Linked DNA regions of Arthrobacter crystallopoietes. The protein of the gene in region 1 binds, or shares a complex with, the protein of each later gene. Links are inferred from orthologs where the notes say so. Each region holds a gene or a part of one and is shown in the gene's direction. Other genes may lie near its edges.

The links.
Region 2: the proteins of uvrB (region 1) and pcrA are in contact, whole or in part, in a crystal structure (PDB 7EGT), measured with the Thermus thermophilus proteins. The link is inferred for Arthrobacter crystallopoietes from one-to-one orthologs. Residues at the interface, in WP_096411307.1 of Thermus thermophilus: Glu23, Leu25, Arg26, Asp27, Gly28, Glu29, Arg30, Phe31, Arg55, Glu326, Asp327, Phe328, Glu379, Ser382, Gln383, His398, Gly400, Arg401; in WP_096412145.1 of Thermus thermophilus: His654, Arg656, Phe657, Gln666, Asp668, Glu669, Lys680, Arg681, Leu682, Ser683, Lys685, Tyr686, Ala687.

Annotation. Positions count from the first base shown.
Region 1 is NZ_CP018863.1:3,911,463-3,925,852, forward strand. What follows is about bases 5,294-8,194. They hold uvrB (excinuclease ABC subunit UvrB), read left to right. Parts: upstream 5,294-5,646; coding sequence 5,647-7,743; downstream 7,744-8,194. Other genes in these bases: AC20117_RS18050 (TerC family protein), read left to right, coding at 7,935-8,194. Also shown: rpsA (30S ribosomal protein S1), read left to right, coding at 1-710; AC20117_RS18025 (class I SAM-dependent methyltransferase), read right to left, coding at 790-1,917; AC20117_RS18030 (YigZ family protein), read right to left, coding at 1,910-2,590; coaE (dephospho-CoA kinase), read left to right, coding at 2,718-3,929; AC20117_RS18040 (MFS transporter), read right to left, coding at 3,962-5,239; more of AC20117_RS18050, read left to right, coding at 8,195-8,993; AC20117_RS18055 (MFS transporter), read left to right, coding at 9,045-10,436; AC20117_RS18060 (alpha/beta fold hydrolase), read right to left, coding at 10,476-11,801; AC20117_RS18065 (GNAT family N-acetyltransferase), read right to left, coding at 11,801-12,295; AC20117_RS18070 (DEAD/DEAH box helicase), read right to left, coding at 12,310-14,390. UniProt on the Escherichia coli protein: The UvrABC repair system catalyzes the recognition and processing of DNA lesions. A damage recognition complex composed of 2 UvrA and 2 UvrB subunits scans DNA for abnormalities.
Region 2 is NZ_CP018863.1:2,308,299-2,322,799, forward strand. The notes cover bases 7,023-10,034. They hold pcrA (DNA helicase PcrA), read left to right. Parts: upstream 7,023-7,340; coding sequence 7,341-9,728; downstream 9,729-10,034. Other genes in these bases: AC20117_RS10845 (hypothetical protein), read right to left, coding at 7,023-7,243; AC20117_RS10855 (mechanosensitive ion channel family protein), read left to right, coding at 9,849-10,034. Also shown: AC20117_RS10820 (HNH endonuclease signature motif containing protein), read right to left, coding at 1-1,305; AC20117_RS10825 (LLM class flavin-dependent oxidoreductase), read left to right, coding at 1,713-2,780; AC20117_RS10830 (ABC transporter ATP-binding protein), read left to right, coding at 2,830-4,734; AC20117_RS10835 (ROK family transcriptional regulator), read left to right, coding at 4,862-6,091; more of AC20117_RS10845, read right to left, coding at 6,581-7,022; more of AC20117_RS10855, read left to right, coding at 10,035-10,886; sucC (ADP-forming succinate--CoA ligase subunit beta), read left to right, coding at 11,147-12,310; sucD (succinate--CoA ligase subunit alpha), read left to right, coding at 12,329-13,264; AC20117_RS10870 (zinc-dependent alcohol dehydrogenase family protein), read left to right, coding at 13,471-14,501. UniProt on the Escherichia coli protein: A helicase with DNA-dependent ATPase activity. Unwinds DNA duplexes with 3'-5' polarity. Translocates on single-stranded DNA with 3'-5' polarity. Initiates unwinding more efficiently from a nicked substrate than double-stranded DNA.

The DNA of each region.
Region 1 (14,390 bases):
GCCAGGAAGTCACCGTCGAGGTTCTGGAAGTCGACCTGGACCGCGAGCGTGTCTCCCTGTCGCTGAAGGCTACGCAGGAAGATCCGTGGCAGACCTTCGCCCGCACCCACGCCCTTGGGCAGGTTGTTCCGGGTAAGGTCACCAAGCTGGTTCCGTTCGGTGCGTTCGTCCGCGTCGAAGACGGCATCGAAGGCCTGGTCCACATCTCCGAGCTGGCCGTCCGCCACGTTGAGCTGGCCGAGCAGGTTGTCTCCGTTGGCGACGAGCTGTTCGTCAAGGTCATCGACATCGACCTCGAGCGCCGCCGCATCTCCCTCAGCCTCAAGCAGGCCAACGAGGGCGTTGACCCGGAGGGTACCGAGTTCGACCCGGCCCTGTACGGTATGGCTGCCGAGTACGACGAAGAGGGCAACTACAAGTACCCGGAGGGCTTCGATCCGGAGTCCAACGAGTGGCTCGAGGGTTACGAGACCCAGCGCGCCGCTTGGGAGCAGCAGTACGCTGACGCCCAGGCCCGTTGGGAATCGCACAAGAAGCAGGTTGCCCAGCACCTGCAGGAAGACACCCAGGCTACTTCCGAGACCGGCGAATCCGCTGCAACCAGCTACTCATCTGAGCCCGCTCAGACTGAGACCGCCAGCACCGGTGGCGGAACGCTCGCTTCGGATGAGGCCCTCGCCGCACTGCGCGAGAAGCTCACCGGCAACTAATTCCGCCTGCCCTCACGGGTAAGCAGACAAAAGAACCCCCGTCCTCGGACGGGGGTTCTTTTGTCTGCGCGGGACGATCCTAGGGCCGGCGGATGCTGACCGTGACAGTGAATTTCGGGTTGCGGGCGACCTCGCGGGTCGTCCCGACGAGCCGGTTCAGGGCCTGCTTGTATGCGAGATGGCTGTTCCACACCGTCCACAGCTCGCCGCCGGGAGCGAGTACTCGGCCGGCATCGGCGAACAGCTTCAGGGCGATGCCGGCATGCACCGCGTTCCCGATGTGGAACGGGGGATTGAGCACAATGAGTTCCTCGGTGGAGTCTGGCAGCGCGGACAGGGCATCGTCCCGTTGGACGGTCACCCGCGCGCTGAGGCCGTTTGCCTCCGCGGTTGCCCGGGCCGAGGCGACGGCGGACGCGGACTGGTCCGTGGCCAGGACAGCCAGGTCCGGCCGCAAGAGTGCGAGGTACGCTGCAATCGTCCCGTTGCCGCACCCCAGATCTACGGCCCGCCGGGCAGCGCGGGCACCGGCAAGTGCCGGTAGCAGGAACCGGGTACCCATATCGAGCTTGGCCCCACCGAACGTAGCGCCGAAGGCGACAATCCGCAACGGAGCCGGCAGCCCGACGTCGTACTCTTCCTGGAGCGGGAAACGGATGCGGACGTCGTCGCGGGGCACGGTGGCTGTCAGTACCCGGGCCTTCTGCCGGCCACGCCCGGCGCTCACCGACGAGAATGCCGTTCCCAGCACCTGGTTCATGGCGGGGGACATGTGTTTGTCGCGCCCGCCGGCGAGCACGGTCACGTCGGGCCCCGCAGCGGCGGCGATGAAAGCTGCCGCTTCCTCAAGGGCATCCAGTGACCGCGGCAGCTGCATCAGCACCAGCCGGGTGCCCGTAAACAGCTCCGGGCCCATAGAGTGGTGGGTAAAGCCGTCGAGCTCTAGCGCGCGGGCGTTGTTCTCCAACGCCTGTTCGGCAGAGAGCGGATCCTGATGGACTCGCAGCCCGGTGAAGCCTGCGGCGGCCAAGGACAGAGTCAGCGCACCGTAATGGTCGTTGACCACGGCGATCTCGTTGCCCTGCAACCTGGCCAGCAGCGGGGCCGCCGTATCGAGCAGCAGCCGGTCGGCCGCATCCGCCGCGTAGAGGTTCTCCGCTTCCACGTCGGGCCAGCGGCGCAAGAGCGCCAGGTTCAATTCAGGCAAGATCCACCCACTCGGTGCCGCGCGGCACGGCCGGTTCTCCGCCCGCGGTGAGCGAAGCAAGCTGCTCATGGAAGCGGGCCAGCACCTCAGGTTCATCCGCAAGGGCCACGTTGATAGCGACCCCGGCCGCCCCATAGTCGCTGCCGAGCACGGTGACACCTGCGGCACGCAGCTCGTTCTCGAGCCGGCCGGCTTGGGCGTGTTCCGCAGCGACGGCATACAGCTGCATGCGCCGCCGCGGCACCAATCGAGCCGAGGCCACGGCCTGCGACACCGACTCCGAGTAGGCGCGCACCAGACCGCCGGCGCCCAGCAGGATTCCGCCGAAATAGCGTACGACGACGGCCGCAACGTCGCTCAGGTCCGTCACCCCGGGCGCTGTCTCGCGTTTGGTCAGAGCCTCCAGCATCGGGAGGCCGGCGGTACCGGAGGGTTCGCCGTCGTCATTGGAACGTTGCACGTCGCGATCCGGACCCAGGACGAACGCAGAACAATGGTGCCGGGCATCATGGAACTCCTTGCGCAGGTCGGCGACAAGGTCCCGCGCGGCTCCCTCGGTCTCGACGCGGCGAAGTACCGTGATGAAGCGGGAGCGCTTGATCTCGATTTCGTGCCGGTGTTCGCCAGCAATGGTCGTATAGCTGGTAACCGTGGACTGGGAGGCTGGATGCACCCAACCAGCCTAGTACGGCGGCAGCCATCCTGCGCCCTCCCACCAGCGCCCGCGCCGGGCGGAGGCCTGTTTGAGCCTGAGGGAGATGGTTGGTGGGGGAGGGCTGCCGTCTGGCTAGACTGATGCTGTGCTTAAGGTCGGTCTAACAGGCGGCATTGCCGCGGGTAAATCCCTGGTAGCGCGGCGGCTGCGTGAACGCGGCGCGCTACTGATCGATGCCGACGTGCTGGCTCGCGAAGTCGTCGAACCGGGAACGCCCGGCCTGCAGGCCGTTGTGGCGGCGTTCGGGACAGAGATTCTGACCGACGACGGCGGACTGGACCGTCCGGCGCTCGGCGCTGCGGTTTTCGGGGATCACGCGAAACGCGAACAGCTGAACGCCATCATCCACCCCCTGGTCCGCGCACGTTCGGCGCAACTGGTTGCAGAGGCCGAGCCGGAACGGATCGTCGTTCAGGACATCCCGCTGCTGATGGAAACCGGGCAAGGGTCACGGTTCCACCTGGTCCTCGTGGTGGATGCGCCCGAAGAAGTCCGGATCCGGCGCATGGTCTGTGACCGCGGCATGACAGAGGCCGACGCGAGGGCACGCATTGCCGCACAGGCAACGCATGCCGAGCGGCTGGCCGCGGCCGACGTCATACTGGAAAACGTGGAATCGCAGGAAGCCATTTTGGCGCGGGTGGACCGCCTGTGGGATGAGCGGCTCGAACCCTTCGCGGCGAACCTTGCGGCGGCCCGGGTGGCAGCACCCAGCGGCGGGCCCGTCCTGGTCGAACCCCGCGTGGACTGGCCGCAGCAGGCGACGCGGCTGGCGAACCGGATCAGGTCGGCGGATGAACGGATTCTGGCGGTGGACCACATCGGTTCCACGGCTGTTCCGGGGTTGCCGGCGAAGGACATCATCGATCTGCAGGTCAGCGTGCGTTCGTTAGAAGAAGCCGACGCCGTTGCAGGCAGCTTGGCGTCGGCTGGCTTCCCCCGCCGTCGAGGATTATGGCGCGACGTCCCCAAGCCATCGCACCCGGACCCGGACGACTGGGAAAAGCGGCTGCATGGCAATGCGGATCCGGGGCGGAGCGCAAACGTCCATGTTCGGGTGGCAGGATCCCCGGGCTGGCGGTTCGCGCTCGGCTTCCGTGACTGGCTGCGCGACAACCCGCAAATGGCACAGGAGTACTTGGCGGAAAAGGAACGGCTGGCCGAGCTGCACGCTGGGGACGGCTCAATAGGCCGCTACGCGAAGGATAAGGAACGTTGGCTAGCCGACGTAGCGGAACCCGGGATGCAGGAGTGGATGCGCCGCGTCCAGTGGCGGCCGGACAGCGCAGCTGGGTAGCGCTGCCCCGCGTGCTACCCAGCCGTAGTCCGTCAGCTGGCCGCTGCCGCCCGGTCCCGTTCGACGCTGGGAATTTCCGTTCCGCGGATGGAGCAACCGGCTGTTTCCGGGATGAACTTCAGCGCAACGGCTCCGACGACGCAGGCCACCATCATGTAGTAGGCGGGAACCAGCGTGTCACCGGTAGCTTGAATCAGCAGATCGTTCACCAGCGGCGCCGTGCCGCCGAAGAGCGCCGTTGACACGTTGTAGGTAATGGCGAAACCGGCATACCGCACCTGCGTGGGGAACATGGCCGGGAACGTCGCGGAAATCGTCGCCAGCTGAAGTACGTACAGCAGACCCAGCACGGCAAAGCCGATCAGGGCGGTGCTGAAGTTGATCCGCATGAGCAGGTACATCGGTATGGCGGCTACAAAGAGGCCCAGCAGGGAAGCCCACCACATTGGCTTTCGGCCGACCCTGTCGGATAGCCTGCCGGCAAACGGAATGACAATCATCATGGCCAGCTGGCCCAGCAGGAGCAGTGTCAAGGCGTTGTTAGCGGAGAGGTTGATTTCGGTCTGCAGGTAGGTGGGCATATAGCTCAGTAGCGTATAGTTCGTGACATTCAGCGCCACGACCAGTCCGCCCATGGTCAGCAGCGGCTTCCAGTACTTCACGACCAGATCGCGCAGTTCGGTCTTCGCGTTCGGCTCTTCCTGATGATGGTCCTCAAGGTCGCGGAAGACCGGCGTATCTTCGAGCTTGGTACGCAGGTAGAGGCCGATCAGGCCCATGGGACCCGCCACCAGGAACGGTAGGCGCCAGCCCCACTCGGTCATCGCCTGCTCGCCCAGCACGATCTGGAAGAACAGCACCAGGGCCGTGCCGAGGATGAAGCCGAACAAGGTGCCGAATTCCAGGAAGCTGCCGAAGAAACCGCGCTTCTTATCCGGCGAATATTCGGCCATGAAGGTGGCCGCACCGCCGTATTCGCCGCCGGTGGAGAACCCTTGCACCATGCGGAGGAGGATCAGCAGGATGGGGGCCCAGACGCCGATCATTTCATAAGTGGGCAGCAGGCCGATGGCAAAGGTGGCACCGGCCATCAAGATGATGGTCAGGGCCAGAATGGCCTTGCGGCCAAGCCTGTCGCCGAGCGGGCCCCAAATCAGCCCGCCCAAGGGACGGACGAGGAACGAGATGGCGAAGGTAGCCAGTGCGAGGGCAGTGCCAAGCCCGCCTTCTGTGGGGAAGAAGTTGGCGGTAATGTACGTGATGGCTACCGCATAGATGCCGTAGTCGAACCACTCGGTGGCGTTACCCATCGCCGACGCCCCGATGGCGTTCCGGATGGTTTTCCTGCCTTCAGGGGTATCCGTTGTCGGGGCCGCGTATTTTTCCTCTACGGGCTCAGACGCTGCGTTCTGCTGGGGGTTTGCGTCGTCCTGGCCGGGCCTCTGACCCGGCTCCGGCTCAGGCGATCGTTCATCCGTTGGCACTGTCTCTCCATCCAGATCAGTGATCTTTGCAGATCCTCATCTTCTGTTCGGTTCGATTGACGTCGCTGTTAGCTCACAGTATCCACCGGCAGCGCGCCGAGGCCAACCATTTTTGGCAAATTCTCCTCGCCGGAACAGCGGCAGCGGCGGACAACGCAGGTTCTGGCCCGGTGTTGTCCGCCGGGAGCAATCGCGGACCCACGCTGGCCGCAATTGGGGCTACCGTTAATCCCATGAGTCTTGCGCAGGACATCAACCGAGTTGTAGCTCCTTTCGAAGTAATCAGTGATTACAAACCAGCAGGTGACCAGCCTGGAGCCATTAAGGAACTCACCGAGCGGATCCAGGCCGGGGAGAAGGACATCGTCCTGCTGGGTGCGACGGGCACCGGTAAGAGCGCCACGACGGCATGGCTGATCGAACAGGTGCAGCGGCCCACGCTTGTCATGGTGCAGAACAAGACGCTGGCAGCACAGCTGGCGAACGAGTTCCGGGAACTGCTGCCGAACAACGCGGTGGAGTACTTCGTCTCCTACTACGACTACTACCAGCCGGAAGCGTATGTGCCGCAGACGGACACCTTCATCGAAAAGGACTCCTCCGTCAACGAGGAGGTCGAACGTCTCCGGCATTCGGCGACAAACGCCTTGCTGACCCGGCGCGACGTCGTCGTCGTTGCCACGGTCTCCTGCATCTACGGTCTCGGCACGCCCGAGGAATACGTGGCAGGCATGGTCACGCTCCGCCGGGGCGAACAGATGGACCGTGATGAGCTGCTGCGCAGATTCGTGTCGATGCAGTATGCGCGAAATGACATGGACTTCCACCGGGGCACCTTCCGGGTGCGCGGAGATACGGTGGAAATCATTCCGATGTATGAGGAACAGGCCCTGCGCATCGAATTTTTCGGGGACGAAATCGAGAATATCTATACGCTGCATCCCCTGACCGGCGAGGTTATCCGCGAGGAAACCGAAATGTATGTTTTTCCTGCCTCGCACTACGTGGCCGGACCGGAACGGATGAGCCGGGCGATCAAGGAGATCGAGGATGAGCTGGCGGCCCGGCTGCAGGTCCTGGAATCCCAGAACAAACTCGTGGAAGCCCAGCGGCTGCGCATGCGCACCACCTACGACCTCGAGATGATGCAGCAGATGGGCTTCTGCAACGGCATTGAAAACTACTCCCGGCACATCGATGGCCGCGGTGCCGGAACCGCACCGCACTGCCTGCTGGACTACTTCCCCGACGACTTCATGCTGGTGATCGATGAGTCCCACGTGACGGTTCCCCAAATCGGCGCCATGTACGAAGGCGATATGTCACGTAAGCGCACGCTGGTGGACCACGGGTTCCGGCTGCCCTCGGCCATGGACAACCGGCCGCTGAAATGGGATGAATTCCTCGAGCGGATCGGCCAGACCGTCTACCTTTCGGCCACGCCGGGCAAATACGAACTGGGCAAGGCCGACGGGTACGTCCAGCAGATCATCCGTCCCACCGGACTGATCGACCCGGAGGTCGTGGTGAAGCCGACCAAGGGCCAGATTGATGACCTGCTGGGCGAGATCAACATCCGGGTGGAGAAGAACGAGCGCGTCCTGGTCACCACGCTGACCAAACGGATGGCCGAGGACCTGACCGAATACCTCATGGACCACGGCGTCAAAGTCCAGTACCTGCACTCGGATGTCGATACCCTGCGCCGGGTGGAGCTCCTGCGCGAACTGCGGACGGGCACCTTCGACGTACTGGTCGGGATCAACTTGCTGCGTGAAGGCCTGGACCTGCCCGAAGTCTCCCTTGTCAGCATCCTCGATGCAGACAAGGAAGGGTTCCTGCGCAGCAGCACGTCGCTGATCCAGACAATCGGCCGTGCGGCCCGTAACGTATCGGGCGAGGTCCACATGTACGCGGACCGGATCACCGATTCCATGGCGCACGCCATCGAGGAGACCAACCGGCGCCGCGAAATCCAGCAGGCCTACAACAAGAAACACGGGGTGGACCCGCAGCCGCTGCGCAAACGGATTGCGGACATTACCGACCAATTGGCCCGCGAGGACGCCGATACCGCGGAGCTTTTGGGTGAGTTTGATTACGGCAAGGGCAAGCGCGGATACTCGGCCGCTAAGCCGAAGGAAAAGATCCGCAAGGACGGTCTTGCCGCGGTACCAGCCGAAGACCTTACCTCCCTGATCGAAGAGATGACCGCACAGATGCATGCGGCAGCAGCCGAACTGCAGTTCGAGTTGGCCGGCCGCTTGCGCGATGAGATTGCGGACCTGAAGAAGGATCTCCGGCAGATGCGTGCGGCCGGTCACGCCTGACCCGGAGCGGTCAATCGGGTACACTCGATGAGGCGTAGGGGAGTATCCCAAACACTGCGGACGTCAACACGCGGGGCAGCGAAGCCCGGCCGGGCGCAGTGGCCGTACCCGACACAAGGGCGGCGGAGAGACTTGCGGCAAATGTCCCGTATCTCCAATCGGCGCAATGCGCTGCTTTCGAAAGGCCATCCGTGTCAGACCAGTTGTCTGCCCAGTTCCAGACCATATCGCTCGTGGTCCTGGGTCTCATTTTGCTCTTCGACCTGCTGTACGTGGTCAAACGTCCGCATGAACCGTCTATGAAAGAGGCCGGCCTGTGGGTCGGCTTCTATGTGACGCTCGCCCTCGTCTTTGCCGGCCTGATGTTCTGGCAAGCAGGCTCCGACTATGGACAGGAATTCGTCGCAGGCTGGGTGACCGAATACAGCCTCAGCATCGATAACCTGTTTGTCTTCATCATCATCATGGCCAGGTTCTCGGTGCCCAGGAAGTACCAGCAAGAAGTGCTGATGTTCGGCATCATCATCGCTCTGGTGCTGCGCGGAATCTTCATTCTGCTCGGAGCTACGGTCATCGAGAACTTCAGCTGGGTCTTTTACCTCTTCGGCGCGTTCCTGCTCTGGACCGCTTGGAAGCAGGCCACAGATTCCGGTGAAGACGAAGAAGAAGGCGCCGAAAGCGGTCTCATCGCCAAGCTGACTCGCAAACTGCCGGTGAGCGAGAACTTTGACGGCAACAAACTGCGCACAACGGTCGACGGCAAGCGCGTTTTCACTCCTATGGTCATGGTATTCATCACCATCGGCATGACGGACCTGCTCTTCGCCGTGGATTCCATCCCTGCGATTTTCGGCCTGACCCAGAGCGCGTTCATTGTCTTTACCGCCAACATTTTTGCACTGATGGGCCTTCGCCAGCTGTACTTCCTGCTGGGCGGGCTGATGGACCGACTGGTCTACCTCAAGCACGGCCTTTCGGTCATCCTGGCCTTCATCGGCGTGAAGTTGATCTTCCACGCCCTGCATGTCAACGAACTGCCGTTCATCAACGGCGGCCAGCATATCGACTGGATCCCCGAGATCTCCACCGAGTTGTCTCTGGCCGTCATCCTGGGCACGATCGTGGTGGCCACCGTAGCCAGCCTGCTGAGCCCGGCAGGCAAGGCCGCAAAGATCGACGCTGAACTGAAGGCGGATCTGGAAGCCAGCCGCCGCGAGGAGCGCGAGGAAGACAAGCTCAACGAAAAGTAGCCTGCCGACAAACGAAAACCACTAGACGCTCAGCGGCGTTATGCTCGCAGTGTGAGTTTTCCTGTCGACGCGGCGCTGGATGCCCAAGCACGGCTTGGACGCATCCAGCGCCGTACTGTTTTAACCCTTGCCCTCGCCCAATTGTTCAGCGGCGTTGGCAACGGGGCCGCGCTGGCGATCGGTTCGCTTCTTGCCGTGGAGCTTTCCGGCAACGAAGAACTAGCCGGTACGTCCACCATGGCCCTGTCCCTGGCCGGTGCCCTGGTCGCACTGCCGCTGGCCGGCCTGGCGGCTCGGTGCGGCCGGCGGCGGGCGCTGATCTCCGGCCTGCTGCTGGCCCTGCTGGGCGCCGCACTCATGGTGTTGGCGCCGATTCTGCGTTCCTACCTGCTGGTGCTGGCTGGCTCCGCCTTGCTCGGCGTCGGCGCTGCAGTCAACCTGCAGGCGCGGTTTGCGGCCGTCGATCTGGCCCGGCCGGAGCACCGGGGGCGCGACCTGTCCTTCGTGGTCTGGTCCATCACCATCGGAGCGGTGGCAGGACCAAACCTGATCAAGCCCGGGGCCGAACTGGCCTTGGCGCTGTCGCTGCCGGAGACGTCCGGTCCGTTCCTGTTTTCCATGGCAGGGCTGGCCATCGGCGCAACTCTGCTGTTTCTCGGGTTGCGTCCGGATCCGCTGCTCGTGGCCCGGAGCGTGGCCGCCGGCTCTGCCCCGGCCGCCGCATCTCCCACCGCACATCGTGGCACACCTGCACCTGCACCTGCATCTGCGGCCGCGCCGGACTCCGCCTTGCACCGAAAGCTCCGCGGCGGTTCGCTGGGCGCCGGCCTGGCCGCGGTCCGCCGGTCGCCGATGGCCCAGCTGGGCCTGGTCACGGTCGTCGGGGCCCACCTGGTCATGGTCGCCGTGATGTCCATGACTCCCGTCCATCTGCAAGAGCTCGACCATGCCTCCGGCCTGCACCACAGCGAGGCCGATACGCTGGCGCTCATCGGATTCACCATCTCCCTGCACATCGCAGGCATGTACGCACTGTCGCCGGCGATCGGCCTGCTCACCGACAGGTTGGGCAGGCCTCGGATGATCATGATCGCCCAGCTGGTGCTGCTGGCCGCCGTCGGGCTGGCCGGGATCGGGCACGGCGACCAGCTATGGGTGGGCGTCGAACTGGCTGTCCTCGGCGTCGGCTGGTCTGCTGCCACCATCGCCGGCTCCACCTTGCTGACGGAATCAGTCTCCGACGAGGACCGGGTGCTGGTGCAGGGCGTGTCCGATACCTGCATGGGAGCCGCGGGCGCATTGGGCGCCGCACTCTCCGGGGTAGCGCTTGCGTTCTTTGGCTTCGCCGGGCTGAACCTGGCGGCGGCACTGGCGGCCGCCGTCGTCCTGGTCTTCGCCGTCGTGGAGGCCGCGCGGAACCGCGGGAGCCAGCACCGGGGGTAGGACGCGCCACCGTTGTTCCGCCTGGCGAGCCTCAGGGGATTATTCGACGGCGCCGTCCTGGCTACGGCACATGGTGAGCAGGCGGCGGAAGATGGCCTCGCCGTCGTCCGAAATGCCGTCATGATAGAAATCGGCGGTCTCCCAGACCTGCAGGCCCCTGACCCGGTCGGCGGTTTCCAGCGACAGGTCGCGGTCAACGTAGATGTCCTCGGCATACACAGCAGCTGCGGCCGGCACTGTGTTGGCGGCCAGCTGTTCCAGGTCGTAGAGCGCGGGCCAGTCGCTCTTGGCGGCCAGTTGCCCCGCCACCTCCTGCAGCGGCACCAGCGCCGGGTCCTCTTCGAAGTACCACGGGTAGACCATTTCGCCTGTGAGCAGCGGATGCTCCGCCTCCGGGCTGAACTGCGGATACTGCTCGAGGACCCGCCACGCCGACCAGGCGGTGGCCTCGTGCTGTGCGTAGATGGATTCGTGCAGCAGCGCGTAGAGCGGATTGGCGGCCCGGCTGACCTGGTGGCTTATTTGTTCGAGGAAGCTATCGGTCAGCCGCGGGCCGTCCGGCGTGGTGGTGAAGGCATCTTCCAGCAGGTAGTGCAGGGCATCCACCCGGGTATTGCCGCCCAGGAAGGAGCCGAGCATCTGGAAGCGGCGCACGCTCAGCCGCTCGCCGGTGGGCAGGAATTCCGGCACCTGTTCCAGGTGGCGCGCTATCCGGGTGACCCGTTGGCGGTCCTCCGGGTAGCGGGCGAAGTATTCGACGTTCCGTGCCTCGACCCGCTTGAAGGTGGCCTGGTATACCCGGTCCGGGTGGCCGGTCAACGGTGCCAGGCCGCCGGTGATCAGAACTTCGCGCAGTCCCGCGGGCGCCAAGGAAAGGTAGCTCAGGGCGCAGAAACCGCCGTAGCTCTGGCCAAAGATGCTCCAGGGCGCACCGGCCAGCTCCTGCCGGATGAGTTCGGCATCCGCCACAATAGAGTCCGCCCGGAAGTGGGCCAGATAAGCCGCCTGTGCCGCCGCATCGCCCTGCAGCGGCAGGCTCTGGCGCGACAGGGGAGTGGACAGCCCGGTTCCGCGCTGGTCCAGCATCAGAATGCGGAAGTGCCGCGCGGCTTCTTTCATCCAGCCGCCCAGGGAGGTCACCCGGTTGCCGCGGCCGCCGGGTCCGCCCTGCAGGAACAGCAGCCAGGGCAAAGATTCCACTGCCTCGTCGCTGTGCTCCAGGGACGTGTATTCCCGGGCAAAGATCTCGATACTGGGGCCGTCCGCGTCACCGTGGGCCAGCGGAACGGTGAACCAGTGTTCCACCGTCCTGGCCCCGTGCATGACGTGCGAGGCGGCGATCCGGTGGGCTGCGCCGTCGTGCATTATGCCGTCCGGGCCGGAACTGCGGAGCCGAATTCGCGCAGCGCCGGGCCAGTCAGGCGGAAGGTGGACCACTCATCCTGCGGCAGCGCGCCCAGGCTGCGGTAGAAGTTGATGGACGGCTCGTTCCAGTTCAGTACCGCCCATTCCACCCGGGCATAACCGTTCTCGACGGCGTGCTGCGCCAGGGTGCGCAGCAGCGCCTTTCCGTGTCCCGCGCCGCGCGACTCCGGGCGAACGTACAGGTCCTCCAGGTAGATGCCGTGGACGCCCTCCCAGGTGGAGAAATTGCGGAACCACAGCGCAAAACCCTGCACGCCGCCGTCGTCCTCGGCGATGTGGGCGAACACGGACGGGTTTTCGCCGAAGAGGGCCTGCTGCAGCTGCTTCTCGGTGGTCTTGACCGCGTCCGGTTCCTTTTCGTAGACGGCAAGCTCACGGATGAGCTCGAGGATTACGGGAACGTCGGATTCGCGGGCACGCCGGATACTGGTCATAACTGGCATCTTAATCAGAGCGGGCCCACGGCGGTAATCCGCACCGCTGCCGTGCCCAGTTCGTTGGATTCGGCAAGATTGACGACGGCGTTAATGCCCCAGTCGTGGTCCCCGGCCGGGTCGTCGAAGATCTGCCGGACCTTCCACTCCGCGGGAGCCTCTTCGATGATCAGGTACTTGGGGCCACGGGCGTCCGGCCCGATGCCAAGGTCATCATGTGCGTCGAAGTAGGCGTCCATCGCGTCCGCCCACCGGTCCGCATCCCAGCCGCTGTCCGCGTCCAGTTCCCCCAGGGCCGCTTCGTTTTCTGCTTCGAAGAGCTCCACCCGGCGGAAGAGTTCGTTGCGGACCATCACGCGGAACGCGCGCACGTTGTCCGTGAGCTTCGGCGGCGCCTTGGTCAGGACGGACTCGCTGGCATGTTCCGCCGCCAGATCCGCGGCTCCGGCGCCGGAGGTCAGCTCCTCCCATTCGTCCAGCAGGCTCGAGTCCACCTGGCGCACCAGTTCGCCGAGCCAGGCGATGATGTCTTCCAGGTCTTCGCGCAGGGCCTCGGTCGGCACCGTCTGGCGCAACGCCTTGTACCCGTCCGTGAGGTAGCGCAGCAGGATCCCTTCGGAGCGTGCCAGTGAGTAGAACTGCACGTATTCGCTGAAGTTCATCGCCCGTTCGTACATGTCCCGGATCACCGACTTGGGCGCAAGCTCGAAGTCGCCCAGCCAGGGGGCGCTCTTCCGGTACACGTCGAAGGACTGGAACAACAGCTCGGCCAGCGGTTGCGGGTAGGTGACTTCCTCCAGCATGGCCATGCGCTGGTCGTACTCGATGCCGTCTGCCTTCATGGCGGCAACAGCTTCGCCGCGGGCCTTCTTCTCCTGGGCGGAGAGCACCTGCCGGGGCTGCTCCAGGATCGCCTCGATTGAGGAAACGACATCGAGGGAGTAGCTGCCGCTCTCCGGATCCAGCAGTTCCAGGCTGGCTACCGCGAACGGGGACAGCGGCTGGTTCAGCGCGAAGTTCGCCTGCAGATGGATCTTCAGCCGCACCAGGCGGCCGTCTTCGTCCGGCTCCGGCAGGCGTTCCACCAGGCCGGAGGCCACGAGTTCGCGGTAGATGCCCAGCGCGCGCTTGATCAGGTTGAGCTGTGAAGCCCGGGTCTCGTGGTTCTCGGTCAGCAATCGTTTGGCCGCGGCAAAGGGATCCCCGGGCCGCTCCAGCAGGTTCAGCAGCATCGAGTGGCTCACCGTGAAGCTGGAGGTCAGCGGCTCCGGTTGGCCGTCCACCAGCTTCTGGTAGGTCGGCTCGCCCCAGCTGACAAAGCCAGCCGGTGGCTTCTTCTTGACCACCTGGCGCAGCTTCTTCTGGTCATCACCGAACTTCGCCACCGCCTTGGCCATCGCCTTGGTGTTTTCCACCACGTGCTCCGGCGCCTGGACGACGACGGTGCCGGCCGTGTCATACCCGGCCCGTCCTGCGCGGCCGGCGATCTGGTGGAATTCCCGCGCGTTGAGCAGCCGGGTACGGACGCCGTCGTACTTGCTTAGCGCCGTCATCAGGACGGTGCGGATGGGGACGTTGATGCCGACGCCGAGCGTGTCCGTACCGCAGATGACCTTCAGCAGGCCGGCCTGGGCCAGCTGTTCGACCAGCCGCCGGTACTTAGGCAGCATGCCGGCGTGGTGGACGCCGATGCCGTGGCGGACCAGCCGGTTCAAGGTCTTGCCGAAGCCCGGGGCGAACCGGAAGCCGGCGATCAGTTCGCCGATCCGGTCCTTCTCCTCGCGGGTGCAGACGTTGATGCTCATCAGGTTCTGGGCGCGTTCGATCGCCTCCAGCTGGCTGAAGTGCACCACGTACACCGGCACCTGGCGGGTGCTCAGGAGCTCCTCCAGCGACTCCTGCACAGGCGTCTGGACGTAGTAGTAATGCAGCGGGATGGGGCGTTCGGCCGAGCTGACGGTGGTGGTCTGCCGCCCGGTGCGCTGGGTCAGCTCCTTCTCGAACCGGGTCACGTCGCCCAGCGTGGCGGACATCAGCAGGAACTGCGCCTGCGGCAGCTCCAGCAGCGGCACCTGCCAGGCCCAGCCGCGCTGCG
Region 2 (14,501 bases), 1.6 Mb from region 1 along the record:
GGTTTCCGGGTTGCATTTCTCCCGCTGCTTCCGTGCCGCGGCGCGCAGTTCGCCCGGCGTTTTATCCGGCGCCTCGCCGAGCAGGGCTGCTTCGAACCCTGGTTTCGCGTCGTCCGGGAGGGTGTCGCCCTGCCGGGTGATCACCCCCGCGTGCTCCAGGTCCAGGTCCCCGGCGGTGAGCGCGGCCAGCGTGCCCGGGTAGTGCTCGCACAGCTCCTGCGCGGTCTCGTACCGGCCGCGGGCCTGCTTCTCGGTGATCCGGTACAGGCAGGCCAGTTCCTTCACCACGGACTGCTCGGCCAGCTCCTCCAGCCCGGCCCGGCTGGCCGGCGGCGTACCCGGCTCCCGCGGCGGCAGCTCCTCGACGGCGGTCTGCCCGATCCGGTGCGTCAGGCGCACCAGGCCCGCGTCCAGCCACGCCGCCAGCCTCTTGCCCGCGGCCAGCTGCTCCACCGCCGACCGGTAATCCAGCTCCGCAAACCCCCGCACCCCCGCCCCGGCAACCACAACGGTACCCGCAACGGCCGTCGCGGCATCGCCGTTGCCGGCAGCACCGGCAGCGTTCACAGCGTTGCTGCTGCCGTCGCTGGCGGTGGCGGTGGCGGCCTCAGCGCCAGCCGCGGCATTTGCCGCGTCATGTGCATCACCGGGGCTGGTGTTGCTGGCGTTTGCGGTGGCTTGGAAGAGTCTGAACCAGTCGGCGGGGGTGCCGGCGGTGACCCGGGCCAGGCGTTCGGCGTAGTACTCCGCGTGGGTTTCGGTGAACAGGTCCCCGGGCAGCCCCTCGAGGTCTTCGGCCGGGCCCCAACTGGCGGGGAACGGTCCGGACGGCGGCCAGCAGGCCCAGGATTCCTCGCGCTCCCAGGCCGCGAAGTCATCGATCCCGGCGCTGGCACCGAGATGCTCCGGCTCCCCGACCCGGGCGGGGACCTCCTGCCCGGCCAGCGGGTCCTCGCCGTAGGACTCCAGCGTCGGCGGATCCAGCACCGGGCCGCGGGCCTCGGCGTAGATCTCCTCCATGTAACCGGCCATCGTGGCATGCTTCGCCGGTTTGCCGGCCGCAATGTATTCGCGGGCGTGTGCCAGGCCGCGCTTGCGGTCCTGCGCAGCATGCAGATCCAGCCGCTCCAGGGCCTTGCGCAGCGCTTCCTGCCGCTGCCCGGCGGCCGTGGGCCGGCCCTCCTGCAGGCGGCGCAGCGAGAACCCGTGCTCCACAAGCCCCTGTGCCCCGGACTCCGGCCCCGCGGACTCCTGTCCGGGGCCCGGGGAACCGGAAACCGGTGCCGACTGCTCTTCCGCTGCCATAACCTCAGTCCATCATCCGGCTCTGACAACCAAGAGGGAAAATCAACGCATCTTCCCGCTTCCACGAAAACTCATTAAAATTCTTTCCCGCACCGGGGTTTCCCGAGCCCGGCAGGAAACACACCGGCGCGCACCACGCCGGGGCGGACCGCGCGGCGACGCTGCAGCCGGACCGCGGGTATCCCGGGAACCGCTGCCGAAAATGCGTTGCCATGACTCCAGTCCATCACCTGCCTCCGACAACCAGACCCGTATTCAGCAGCGTCGACACTAACAGCTGAAGCTTTTCTGATCTTTCGGATTTTTCCCCCTGGAACCGAGCGGCTCTGAACGGCCAGTGTTAGTGAGGTGCACGTCGTCGCCGTCATAAAGGGAATAGCCGCCTGTGTTTAGAGGTTGCGGCAGGTATGGAACTCGGCATCTACAGCTTCGGCGACATCCACCCCGATCCGCTGACGGGGGAGCGGACATCGCCTCAACAACGGATGGCGGATCTGCTGGAGCGGGCCCGGCTTGCTGATGAAGTGGGTCTCCACTATTTCGGGATAGGGGAGCACCACCGCCCGGACTATGCGGTCTCTGCTCCGGTTCCCGTGCTGGCAGCGGCGGCTGCCCAGACCAAGAACATCAAGGTAGGCTCCGCGGTCACGGTATTGAGTACTGAGGACCCAGTCCGCGTCTACCAGCAGTTTGCCACGCTGGATCTGCTGTCCGGCGGCCGCGCCGAGCTGACCGCCGGCCGTGGTTCCTTCATCGAGTCCTACCCGCTCTTCGGCGCCGCTTTGGCCGACTACGACGAGCTGTACGAGGAGAAAATCGCTCTGCTGCTCCAGCTGGACGAGCAGGAAGAGGTCACTTGGAGCGGAAAGTTCCGGCCCGCGCTCGACAACGCCAGAATCCTGCCCAGGCCGTCCGGCCTTCCCACCGGCAAACGGACCGGCAAACCCGGCGCTGGCCAGCTGGATATCTGGATCGCCACCGGCGGCACGCCCGCGTCGACAGGCCGCGCTGCCACGCTGGGCAAGAACGTCATCTATGCGTTGCTGGGCGGCACCGTCCACAGCTTCGCACAGCACGCACAGCTCTACCGCACCGAAGCCGCAAAGGCGGGGCACGACGTCGGACGTCTGAAAGTGGGGGTCAGCAGCACCGGCCTGGTGGCGCGGGAGGATGCGGCGGACAAGTTCTATCCCCATTGGCTGGACTCGCTCACCCGGATTGCGGCCGAGCGCGGGTTCTCCAAGCCCAGCCGCGTCAGCTACAACATGCAGGCGGCGCGGTCCGGCGGCATCTACGTGGGGAACCCTGAGGAGGTGGCCGAGAAGCTGGTGCTGACCCACCAGTACATGCAGCACGACCGGCACATCCTGCAGATGGACCTGTCCTCCGTGCCGCAGAAAACCGTCCTGGAATCCATCGAGCTGCTCGGAACCGAGGTGTTGCCGCTGGTGCAACGCGAGCTCGCGCCGGAATAAGACCTAGGCTGTATTAGTACATTCGTTCCCAGTTTCAAAAGGAGTCAGCATGTCCATGGAAGGGGCGGCGTGGAGTTCGCTGTACCGGCTTTCCATGTCGGACAAGGCCAAGCACGGGTTCTCCAAGAAGACCGTCAAACGTACCCTGGCGTTCGCAGCGCCCTACAAGGGCAAGCTGATCTTCTTTGTCATCGTGTCCATCATCTCGGCCGCTTTGGCGGTTGCGACGCCGGTTCTCGCCGGCCAGGTGATCGACGCGATTGTGGCGAAGACAAGTATTGAGACGATCGTCTGGCTGGCCGTCATTATCGCCATCGTCGCGATTGCGGACGCGGCGCTGAGCATGGTGACCCGTTGGGTTTCCTCCGGCCTGGGCGAAGACGTCATCCTGGACCTGCGCACGGCGGTGTTCGACCATGTGCAGAAAATGCCGATTGCGTTCTTCACCCGCACACGCACCGGGGCGCTGGTCAGCCGACTGAACAACGACGTGATCGGTGCCCAGCGCGCCTTCGCCGGCACACTTTCCGGCGTCGTCAGTAATTTTGTGGCCCTGGTGCTGACGCTGATTGTCATGCTCAATACGTCCTGGCAGGTGACGCTGCTGGCGCTGGTCATGCTGCCGATTTTCCTGCTGCCGGCCAGGCAGATGGGGTCGCGCTTGGCGGAGATGCGCCGCGAGGCCGCCAACCACAACTCAGCGATGAGCACGCAGATGACGGAGCGTTTTTCCGCCCCCGGCGCCACGTTGGTCAAGCTTTTCGGCCGGCCCGAGGCGGAGTCTCGGGAGTTCAAGGTCCGGGCCGAGCGGGTGCGCAACATCGGCATCAAATCCGCGGTACTGCAGTGGACCTTCGTGACCGCACTGACCCTGGTCTCTGCGCTGGCGCTGGCACTGGTTTACGGTCTCGGCGGGTTCTACGCCATCATCGGCCGGCTCGATCCGGGGGACGTGGTGGTGCTGGCGCTGCTGTTGACCCGGCTATACGCGCCGTTGACCGCGCTGGCCAATGCGCGCGTGGAGATCGCCAGCGCCCTAGTCAGCTTTGAGCGGGTCTTCGAGGTGCTGGACCTGGATCCGCTGATCAAGGAAAAGCCCGACGCCGGTGCCGTCCCGCCGGGGCCGGTCACCGTTGAGTTCAAGGACGTCCGTTTTGCCTACCCGTCAGCCGACAAGGTTTCGCTGGCGTCGCTGGAAGAGGTCGCCACGTTGGACACCCGCGGCGGCGAGGAAGTCCTGCACGGCATCAACTTCAAGGTGGAGCCGGGGCAGACCCTGGCGCTTGTGGGGTCTTCCGGTGCGGGCAAGTCCACCATCGCCTCCCTGCTGGCCAGGTTGTACGACGTTGACTCCGGCTCCGTGGAACTCTCCGGCGTTGACCTTCGTGATCTGAGCTTCGATTCGATCCGCTCCACCATCGGGCTGGTGACTCAGGACGGACACCTGTTCCACGACACCATCCGGGGCAACCTCACGCTGGCCCGCCCGGAGGCTTCCGACGAGGAGATCTGGGACGTGCTGCGCCGGGCTAGGCTCGAGCCGATGGTCCGGTCCCTGCCGGATGGTCTGGAGACCATGGTGGGGGAGCGCGGCTACCGGCTGTCCGGCGGTGAGCGCCAGCGGATGACCATCGCTCGGCTGCTGATCGCCCATCCGCAGGTGGTCATCCTGGACGAGGCAACCGCCGCGCTGGATTCGACCAACGAAGCCGCGGTACAGGCTGCCTTGACCGAGGCACTCGAGGGGCGCACCGCCGTCGTTATTGCGCACCGGCTGTCCACCATCCGTTCCGCGGACCAGATCCTGGTGGTCGAGGGCGGCGAAATTGTGGAACGGGGCAGCCACCTTGAACTGCTGGCGCGCAGCGGGCGGTACGCAGAGCTGTACCGGACGCAGTTCCGCACTGAAACGACTGAAACGCCTGAACCGACCGAAACGCCTGCCGTGCCCTGAGCCGCAAGGCCCACCGTGCCCTGAGCGGCGCGCGGTATTTTTTATCAGTGCTATCCGGTCCGTCATTCGTTACAGTGTCATAGGTTGACCTAAGTCACAGCAGAGTTTTGGGGAGCAGGGCTCATTAATGCAGCGCGGTAGTAATCTTGGCCGTCTTGGCGGCTACAACCAGGCGGTGATCCTGGATGCGATCCGCCGCGCACCCGAAGGCATCGCCCGGGTCGAGCTGGTGGAGCGCACGGGCCTGTCGCCGCAGACCATTTCCAATGTAGTGCGCCGCCTGGTCGACGACGGCCTGGTCCGGGAAGACCGCAAGACGGTTTCCGGGCCGGGCAAACCCCGGACGGTGCTGGAGTTGGAGGTGTCCAGCCGCATTGCCATCGGCATCCACCTGGATCCTGCCGTCATGACCGTGGTGGCCCTGAACCTGCACGGCGAGGTTGTGGCCAGTACGGACCACCGGATGCCGGGGGTTGGTGAACCTGACGGCATAGTGTCCCAAATGGCTGACGCCGTCGAGACCCTGATTGCCACCGCACGGCTGGATCGCAAGCGGATCCTGGGCGTGGGGCTTGCCGCGCCGGGGCCCATCGATGGCATCGAGGGCATGATGGTTTCGCCGCCGATGCTGCCTGGCTGGGATAGGGTGCCGCTGCGGGAACCGCTGGAAGAATTGATCGATCTGCCGGTGTGGCTGGACAAGGACGTGACGGCGGCCGCAGTTGCCGAGCTCTGGGCGAGCGATAGGGACGCGCCCTCCAGCTTTGCCTTCATCTACCTGGGCACCGGACTTGGTGCCGGTGTGGTGCTGCAGAACGAGGTGCAGCACGGTTCCTCCGGAAACATCGGCGAGATCGGGCATTTCCCGGTGCCGGACGAAGTGCCGCTGTGCGAATGCGGCCGGCGGAACTGCATCGGCATGAGCCTGAATTTCGTGACACTCATCCGGCAGGGCATCGAAGCCGGGATCTTCCCCAAGAACCACGACGAGCAGGGACTGGACGGGACAACTGCGGCTATTTTCGAGCTGACCAGCATGGCCGGAGCGGGCAACGCCGAAGCGCAGGCCATCGTGAACCGGGCGGCGCGGAATCTTGCGTTCGTCGTGGCACAGGTGGCCAACGTGCTCGACGTCCAGCGGATCATCTTTGGCGGGCCGCTCTGGGATGGCCTTGCCGGTGTCGGCCTACCGCCGCTGCGCGAGGAGATCCAGAAGCACTTCGTGGCGAAGGACATCCACCAGCTCGAAGTGGTGGGATCGGACCTCGGCGAGCAGGTGGGGGCCATCGGCGGAGCATGCCTGGTGCTGGACCAAGCCTTCTCACCCAAGACCCGTGGACTCTTGCTGGAGACGTAAAAAAACGTCATAAAGTGTATTTGACGTCACATATCGCGAAATTGACCCGGGTTAATCAATTGTTCACCCACTGGGCTTGATTTAGTCCATCGTATGGATAAACATGGTTAGTGACGGCAGGCGTTCGTATGATCGCGCCAACTCTTGGAATGAACGGTCCAAGAGCGGGCGGGGCCCTGGGGAGGGGCGCGTGCCGTCAACCAAGTAGGACAACAGCGATCGCGAGTAGTTCCGGCGAACGGGAAGAAGCCCGGGACTGCAACTTCTCTTTTGAGGTTCTCGCAGTTGAAATGCTTTGGGATGCACCAAATGCGGTAGCCGCCGGCTGCGCATCCGTGGGGGGATGCGCAGACGGCGGCTTTCCTGCTTAACTACGGCACCAGCGGTGGTTTTGCGAGAGTGCCCCTGGCCGGAATCGAACCGACGGCCTACCCTTTAGGAGAGGGTCGCTCTATCCAACTGAGCTACAGAGGCGCGGACCTATCCAGCTTACCCTTTTGCCGCCGTCGTTGTTTCATTCTGTTTCCGGCGTGGTCCGCGGAAAACCGCGTAAAGAGCAGCCAGGATGCTCAGGCCGAACAGCACGGATTTCGCGACCGTGAGGAAGCTGGCCAGCGATGCGTCGCCTACCGGATCCGTGCTCATGATCGAGTCCAGCACCCAGTTCTCGGCCAGGTCGGCAATGACATACAGCAGTACGGGCGCCCAGCAGAGCCAGCGGAGCAGCCCGCGTTTGAGTTGCTGGCCGATCAGCAGCAGCCAGGTGAAGCCGAACAGCAGCGGGAAGATCGTGTCGGCGGTTTTGTGCCAGTAGTTGTATTGGCCGGCGCCGTCCTCGCCGAAGGCGGTGCGCACGTCCTGCACGTACTCGGTGCTGTAACCGGTGACCAACGTGTCCGGCATGGCGAGGCCGCCGGTCAGCTGCTGGAACTGCGGCATGATCAGGATGAACGAGTACCCGAACAGGAACGCCGAGGCCACCGCGCCGGCGATGACGATCATGTTGGCGTTGCCTGCCGCCTTGGCCGGCGTGCGGCCAGTGCTCGGATTGACGACGCCGGATCCTGGCTTTGTGGAGGAAGGGTCACCAGTGCGGGCGTCGGCTGCTGCGGGACCGTGCTTGCGGAGGCGCTGCGCGCGGGACTTGGACATATCTCCATTATGGCCCCGGGCGGCGACGCACCTTCGAGCTAGGCCGAGGGCGAATCCGGCACCGAGTGTCAGCGGTGGCTAATAGACTGGTAGAACCATGGATTTTCTGACTGACCCTGCCTACGATGCTCCTGCCCCTGCCTTGCCTGATGCGCAGGAACTGCTGGCTGGGCTGAACCCGCAGCAGGAAGAGGCAGTCAAGCATGCCGGCTCGCCGCTGCTGATCATTGCCGGCGCCGGATCCGGGAAGACCCGCGTGCTCAGCCACCGGATCGCCCACCTGCTGGCCACCAAGCGTGCGCGCCCGGGAGAGATCCTGGCCATTACCTTTACCAACAAGGCGGCCGCGGAAATGCGTGAGCGGATCGAGTCGCTGGTGGGGGACCGGGCGAAGAACATGTGGATTTCCACGTTCCACTCCTCCTGCGTGCGGATCCTGCGCCGGGAGGCCAAGAATGTTGGGCTCAATTCGAACTTCTCCATTTATGATTCGGCGGACACCCTGCGCCTGATCACCCTGGTGGCCAAGGGCTTGGACCTGGATCCGAAGCGCTTTCCGCCGAAGTCCATCCAGCACAAGATCTCCGCGCTGAAGAACGAGCTGATCGACGACGAAGCCTACGCCGCGACGGCTAACTACTCCGATCCGTTCGAGCAGGCCGTAGCTGAGGTCTACAAGGACTACACACAGCGGATGCGCCAGGCCAACGCCATGGACTTCGATGACCTGATCGCCCAGGTGGTCTTCATCTTCCAGGCCTTCCCGGCGGTGGCGGATTCCTACCGGCGGCGCTTCCGGCACGTCCTGGTGGACGAGTACCAGGACACCAACCACGCCCAGTATGTATTGGTCCGCGAACTCACCGGCGGAACGGGCGAAACGGAGCAGGACTTCCCGCCCGGCGAACTGACCGTGGTGGGGGACTCGGACCAGTCCATCTACGCCTTCCGCGGTGCCGACGTGCGCAACATCGTCGAGTTCGAAAAGGACTACGCCAACGCACGGACCATCTTGCTGGAACAGAACTACCGCTCCACGCAGACCATCCTGACGGCGGCCAACGCGGTGATCTCCCGCAACCCCAACCGCCCGGCCAAGAGGCTCTGGACTGCGGAAGGGGACGGCGAACGGATCATTGGCTACGTCGGCGAAAACGAGCACGACGAGGCCCGGTTCATCGCCAACGAGATCGACCGGCTGCAGGACGCCGAGAACCTGCGCCCGGGGGACGTAGCCATCTTCTATCGGACCAACGCGCAGTCCCGTTCCATCGAAGATCTGCTGATCCGGGTGGGCCTGCCGTACAAGGTGGTGGGCGGAACACGCTTCTATGAGCGCAAGGAAATCAAGGACGCACTGGCCTACCTGCGGGTGCTGGTTAACCCGGATGACGTGGTCAACCTGCGTCGGATCCTGAACGAGCCCAAACGCGGCATCGGGGATCGGGCCGAGTACGCCGTGGCTGCGCTCGCCGAGCGGGACCGGCTGTCCTTCATGGAAGCCCTGCGCAAAGCCCATGATGCGCCGGGCATGGCCACCCGCTCCGTCAACGCGGTGGCCGGCTTCGTGAAGCTCATCGATGACCTCACCGAAGTGGCCAATGGATCCGGGGCCTCGGCTGCGCTGGAAGCGGTGCTGGAGCAGACCGGCTACCTGGCGGCGCTGCGGCAGAGCAATGATCCGCAGGACGAATCCCGGGTGGAAAACTTGGCCGAACTTGTCGCCGTCGTGCGTGAATACGAACGGGACAATGAGGACGGAACGCTCGGCAGCTTCCTGGAGCAGGTGGCGCTGGTGGCGGATGCGGACCAGATTCCGGATGCGCCGGATGAGGAAAGCGCGCAGCTGGCCAAGGACCAGGGCGTGGTCACCCTGATGACCCTGCATACAGCCAAGGGGCTGGAATTCCCGGTGGTGTTCCTGACCGGCATGGAGCACGGCGTGTTCCCGCACCAACGGTCCATGACGGATCCGAAGGAGCTGGCCGAAGAACGGCGGCTGGCTTATGTGGGGTTGACCCGTGCCCGCAAGCGGCTCTATTTGACCCGCTCGGAATCGCGGAGCCTGTGGGGCCAGAGCCAGTACAACCCGGCAAGCCAGTTCATCGAGGAAGTCCCGCCGGAGCTCATCGACTGGAAGCGTGAAGGCAGCAAGCGCCCGGCGTTCACCTCCTCCGGCAGCTTCGGCTCCAGCCGGTACAGCGGTTCCCACTGGGGTGCCGGTGCCGGCGGAAACCAGGATGTTTCCTCGCTGCCCGGTTCGGCACGTTCCATGGCGCCCGCCGCCGTGCGGGCAGGGCGCGTCCAGCCGCAGAAGGAGGTCATCGCGCTGACCGTGGGCGACAGGGTCAACCACACCAGCTTTGGAAACGGGACCGTCCTCTCGCTTGAAGGCGCCGGGGACAAGACTGTGGCGAAGGTCAAGTTCGACATCGGAGAGAAGCGCCTGCTGCTGCGTTACGCGCCGCTGACCAAGTCGGACTAGGGACGATGTCCCGCCGGCGCGGGATGTCCCCCGCGCCGGAACCCGGCGGCACAGCGCAGAAGACGCCGTGGCGGCGATCCGCATTTGGTCACGCTGGCATAACAACATAGCGTTTTTCGTATGGATTTGAATGTGGCGGATGTGGATGTAGCCCAGCTGGGCACTCTGGGATTTTGGATGGATAAACCGCTGCGCGTCGCGGTGATTCTGATCGGCGGGTTCCTGCTGAACCTGCTGGTGCGGATTGTCATTCGCCGGATGTCGACGAAGATTGCCAATGGCGAGACGGCGAAGCTCGAGAAACTCGACGCCGACGCCATCGGCAAAAACATCAAGGACCCGCGCTACTGGCTGATGCAGGATTCGCCGATCGCGGCCGTGCGCCGGGCCCAGCGGGCACAGACCATCGGCTCGGTGCTGCGCTCCATCGCCACAGTGGTCATTGGTGTCATGACGATCCTGATGGTCATGACCGAACTCGGGTTCGACCTCGGGCCGCTGCTGGCCAGTGCCGGTATCGCCGGTGTTGCGATTGGTTTTGGTGCCCAGACCCTGGTCAAGGACTACCTCTCCGGGTTGTTCATGGTGGCCGAGGACCAGTACGGCATCGGCGACGTGGTGGACCTGGGCGAAGCCTCGGGCACGGTGGAATCGGTTGGATTGCGCGTCACGCAGGTACGTGCCGTGGACGGTACGCTCTGGCACGTGCGCAACGGCGAAATCCTGCGGGTGGGCAACTCCTCGCAGGGTTGGGCTCGCGCCGTGCTGGATATCCCGGTTCCCTATGATGCCGACGTCGAAAAGGTCAGCGACCTGATTCTGAGCTCGGCCAAGGACCTGCGTGCGGACCCGGACTACCGGCGGCTCATCCTGGACGATCCGGAGATCTGGGGCGTCGAGGCGCTCACCGGCGAATCCGTGGTCATCCGCCTCGCCATCCGGACCAAGCCGCTGGAACAGTGGGGCGTGGCACGGGCCATGCGCGCACGCCTGAAGGGCGATCTGGACCGTGCCGGACTGCGCATTCCGCTGCTGAACCAGACCGTCATCAAGGACGGGAGTCCCGTGCTGGTGCCGGCCGGCTCCGAAAGCCACGCCGACGCCTCCGCGGATGCCTCTGCCGGCACCCCGGATGAAAGCCGCCAGGCCAAGCAGTAGCCCAAGAATGAGCCCGGCCCGCGGGGCCGTGAGCGGCGCGTCACAAAGTACCGCAAGGGGTTACTTTTCTACAAACCATAGAACTGTGCCCTTGATCACTAAAGCGGTACTCTAGGACAGGCGTCGCACGCCAAGGGACTAAAGTTCCCCTTGGAGCGCGAACGGATTTGCACCGAAAAAATGTCCGCCTACGCAGGCACGAAGTGACGCAGATCCGCGCTCCGAGTCAGAAACGACTTCGACGTAGAAGGACACAACCCGTGGACCTGTATGAATACCAGGCGCGCGATCTCTTTGAGGCACATGCTGTACCCGTGCTTGCAGGAATCGTTGCCTACACTCCAGAAGAAGCCAAAGCAGCAGCCGAAAAGATTGGCGGCGTTGTTGTCGTCAAGGCTCAGGTAAAGGTTGGCGGCCGCGGTAAAGCCGGCGGCGTCAAGGTCGCAAAGACTCCGGATGAAGCGTTCGAATACGCCACCAACATCCTCGGCATGGACATCAAGGGCCACACGGTCAACAAGGTCATGATCGCCCAGGGTGCGGACATCGCCGAGGAGTACTACTTCTCCGTCCTGCTGGACCGGGCCAACCGCAACTACCTGGCCATGTGCTCGGTGGAAGGCGGCATGGAGATCGAGCAGCTGGCTGTCGAGCGCCCCGACGCTCTGGCCAAGATCGCCGTTGACCCCGCCGTCGGAATCGACCAGGCCAAGGCCGACGAGATCGTCGCCGCAGCCGGCTTCGCCGAGGAACTGCGCGGCAAGGTCGCCGAGACCATCGTCAAGCTCTGGGATGTCTTCATCAAGGAAGACGCCACCCTGGTCGAGGTCAACCCGCTGGTCAAGACCGGCGCCGGCGACATCGTGGCCCTCGACGGCAAGGTCTCCATCGACGAGAACGCTGCTTTCCGCCACCCGGAGCACGCTGAGCTCGAAGACAAGGACGCCGCGGATCCGCTCGAGGCCAAGGCCAAGGAACTGGACCTGAACTACGTCAAGCTCGATGGCCAGGTCGGCATCATCGGCAACGGCGCCGGACTGGTTATGTCCACGCTGGACGTCGTCGCCTACGCCGGCGAAAACCACGGCAACGTCAAGCCCGCCAACTTCCTGGACATCGGCGGCGGCGCTTCGGCCGAGGTCATGGCCAACGGTCTGGACATCATCCTGAACGACGCGCAGGTCAAGAGCGTGTTCGTCAACGTCTTCGGTGGCATCACCGCGTGTGACGCCGTCGCAAACGGCATCGTCAAGGCCCTGGAGATCCTGGGCGAGAAGGCCACCAAGCCGCTGGTTGTCCGTCTGGACGGCAACAGCGTCGAGGAAGGCCGCCGTATCCTCCGGGACGCGAACCACCCGCTGGTCACCCTGGCAGTCGGTATGGACGAAGGCGCCGACAAGGCCGCCGAACTGGCGAACGCCTGAGGATCGAGGAAAAAGAACATGTCTATCTTCATTAACAAGGACTCCAAGGTCATCGTCCAGGGCATCACCGGCGGCGAGGGCTCCAAGCACACCGCCCGTATGCTCCACGCCGGCACCAACGTTGTCGGTGGCGTGAACGCCCGCAAGGCCGGCACCACGGTTCAGCACAAGGACCAGCGCGGCGCGCAGCTCGAACTGCCCGTCTACGGTTCGGTCAAGGAAGCCATCGCCGAGACCGGCGCTGACGTCTCGATCGTCTTCGTTCCGCCGGCCTTCACCAAGGACGCCGTGGTCGAGGCCATCGAAGCCGAAATCGGCCTCGTCGTCGTCATCACCGAAGGTGTTCCGGTCCAGGACTCCGCAGAGTTCTGGGCACTGGCACAGTCCAAGAAGGACGCCGACGGCAATCAGATCACCCGCATCATCGGCCCGAACTGCCCCGGCATCATCACGCCGGGCGAGTCCCTCGTGGGCATTACCCCGGCGAACATCACCGGCAAGGGCGGCGTGGGCCTGGTCTCCAAGTCCGGCACGCTGACCTACCAGATGATGTACGAACTGCGCGACCTGGGCTTCTCCACCGCCATCGGCATCGGCGGCGACCCGGTCATCGGCACCACGCACATCGACGCCCTGGCCGCGTTCGAGGCTGACCCCGACACCAAGGCCATCGTGATGATCGGCGAGATCGGCGGCGACGCCGAAGAGCGTGCGGCCGAGTTCATCAAGAACAACGTCACCAAGCCGGTTGTCGGCTACGTGGCAGGCTTCACCGCGCCCGAGGGCAAGACCATGGGCCACGCCGGCGCCATCGTTTCCGGTTCCGCCGGTACCGCCCAGGCCAAGAAGGAGGCCCTCGAGGCCGCAGGCGTCAAGGTCGGCAAGACGCCGTCCGAGACCGCCCACCTGCTGCGCGAGGTCTACCCCGAGCACGAGGAACCCTCGAACCTCTAAGGGTTCGTCCGCGCAAGCGGAAAGTTCAAGCTAACGACGGCGGCGCTGTCACCTTCATCGCGAAGGTGACAGCGCCGCCGTCGTACTTTTTAACCTGTTGCCTGGGGCGGACGCGCCGAAATCGCCGGCCGTTACGCAGCATGACTTCCTGCGGTCCGGGGGGCTGGCTAGGCTGGAAACAGCCGTTCCCGACGCAAGGAGAGCACATGCGCGCCACCATCATCCACGGACCCCGCGACATCCGGGTGGAAGAGCGGCCCTATCCCAACGTGCGGCTTCCCCCGGACGTGGTGGTCAAAGTGACCGCGTCTTGTGTCTGCGGCTCGGATCTCTGGCCCTACCGGGGTGTCCGCGAGACGGCAGAGCCGCGCGCCATCGGCCACGAATTCGTCGGTGTGGTCGAGAGCGTCGGGGATGCCGTGACGGCCCTGGTTCCGGGTGACTTCGTGGTCGCGCCGTGGGTGGGCAACTGCGGCGAGTGCCCGCAGTGCCGCAACGGCATTACGGTGGCGTGTGACCACCGGGCCTCCTGGGGCAGCATTGACGAGCACGGTTTCCACGTTGACGGCGGCCAGGGCGAGGCCGTGCGCGTGCCGCGGGCCGAGGCAACGCTGGTGAAGGTGCCCGGCGTGGACCGGCCGGATGCAGAATTGACCGCCAACCTGCTGGCGCTCTCCGATGTCATGGGAACGGGGCACCATGCGGCGGTGAGCGCGGCGGCAGGGCCGGGCCGTTCCGTCGTCGTTGTTGGCGATGGGGCCGTGGGGCTGTGTGGGGTGCTGGCGGCGAAACGACTCGGGGCGGAGCGGATCATCATGATGTCCCGGCATGCGGAGCGGCAGGCGCTGGCCAAGGAGTTCGGCGCCACCGACATCGTCGAGGAGCGGGGAAAGGCCGGGGCGGAAGCGGTGCGTTCGCTGCTGGGCGGGGTGGCCGCGGATTCGGTGCTCGAATGCGTGGGGACCAAGGAATCGATGGACCAGGCGCTGCGGTCCACGCGCCCCGGCGGCAGCGTGGGCTTTGTCGGCGTTCCGGCAGGCGGAGCGGAACTGCCCATCGGCGTGCTGTTTGCCAAGAACATCTCGGTGGCAGGCGGTGCTGCGTCCACGCGTGTCTACCTGCCCGAGCTGCTGGAAGACGTGCTTGCCGGCAAGATCAACCCGGGCAGGGTTTTCGACGTCGAAATGCCCCTCGACGACGCGGCCGAAGCGTACAAGGCCATGGACGAACGCCGCGC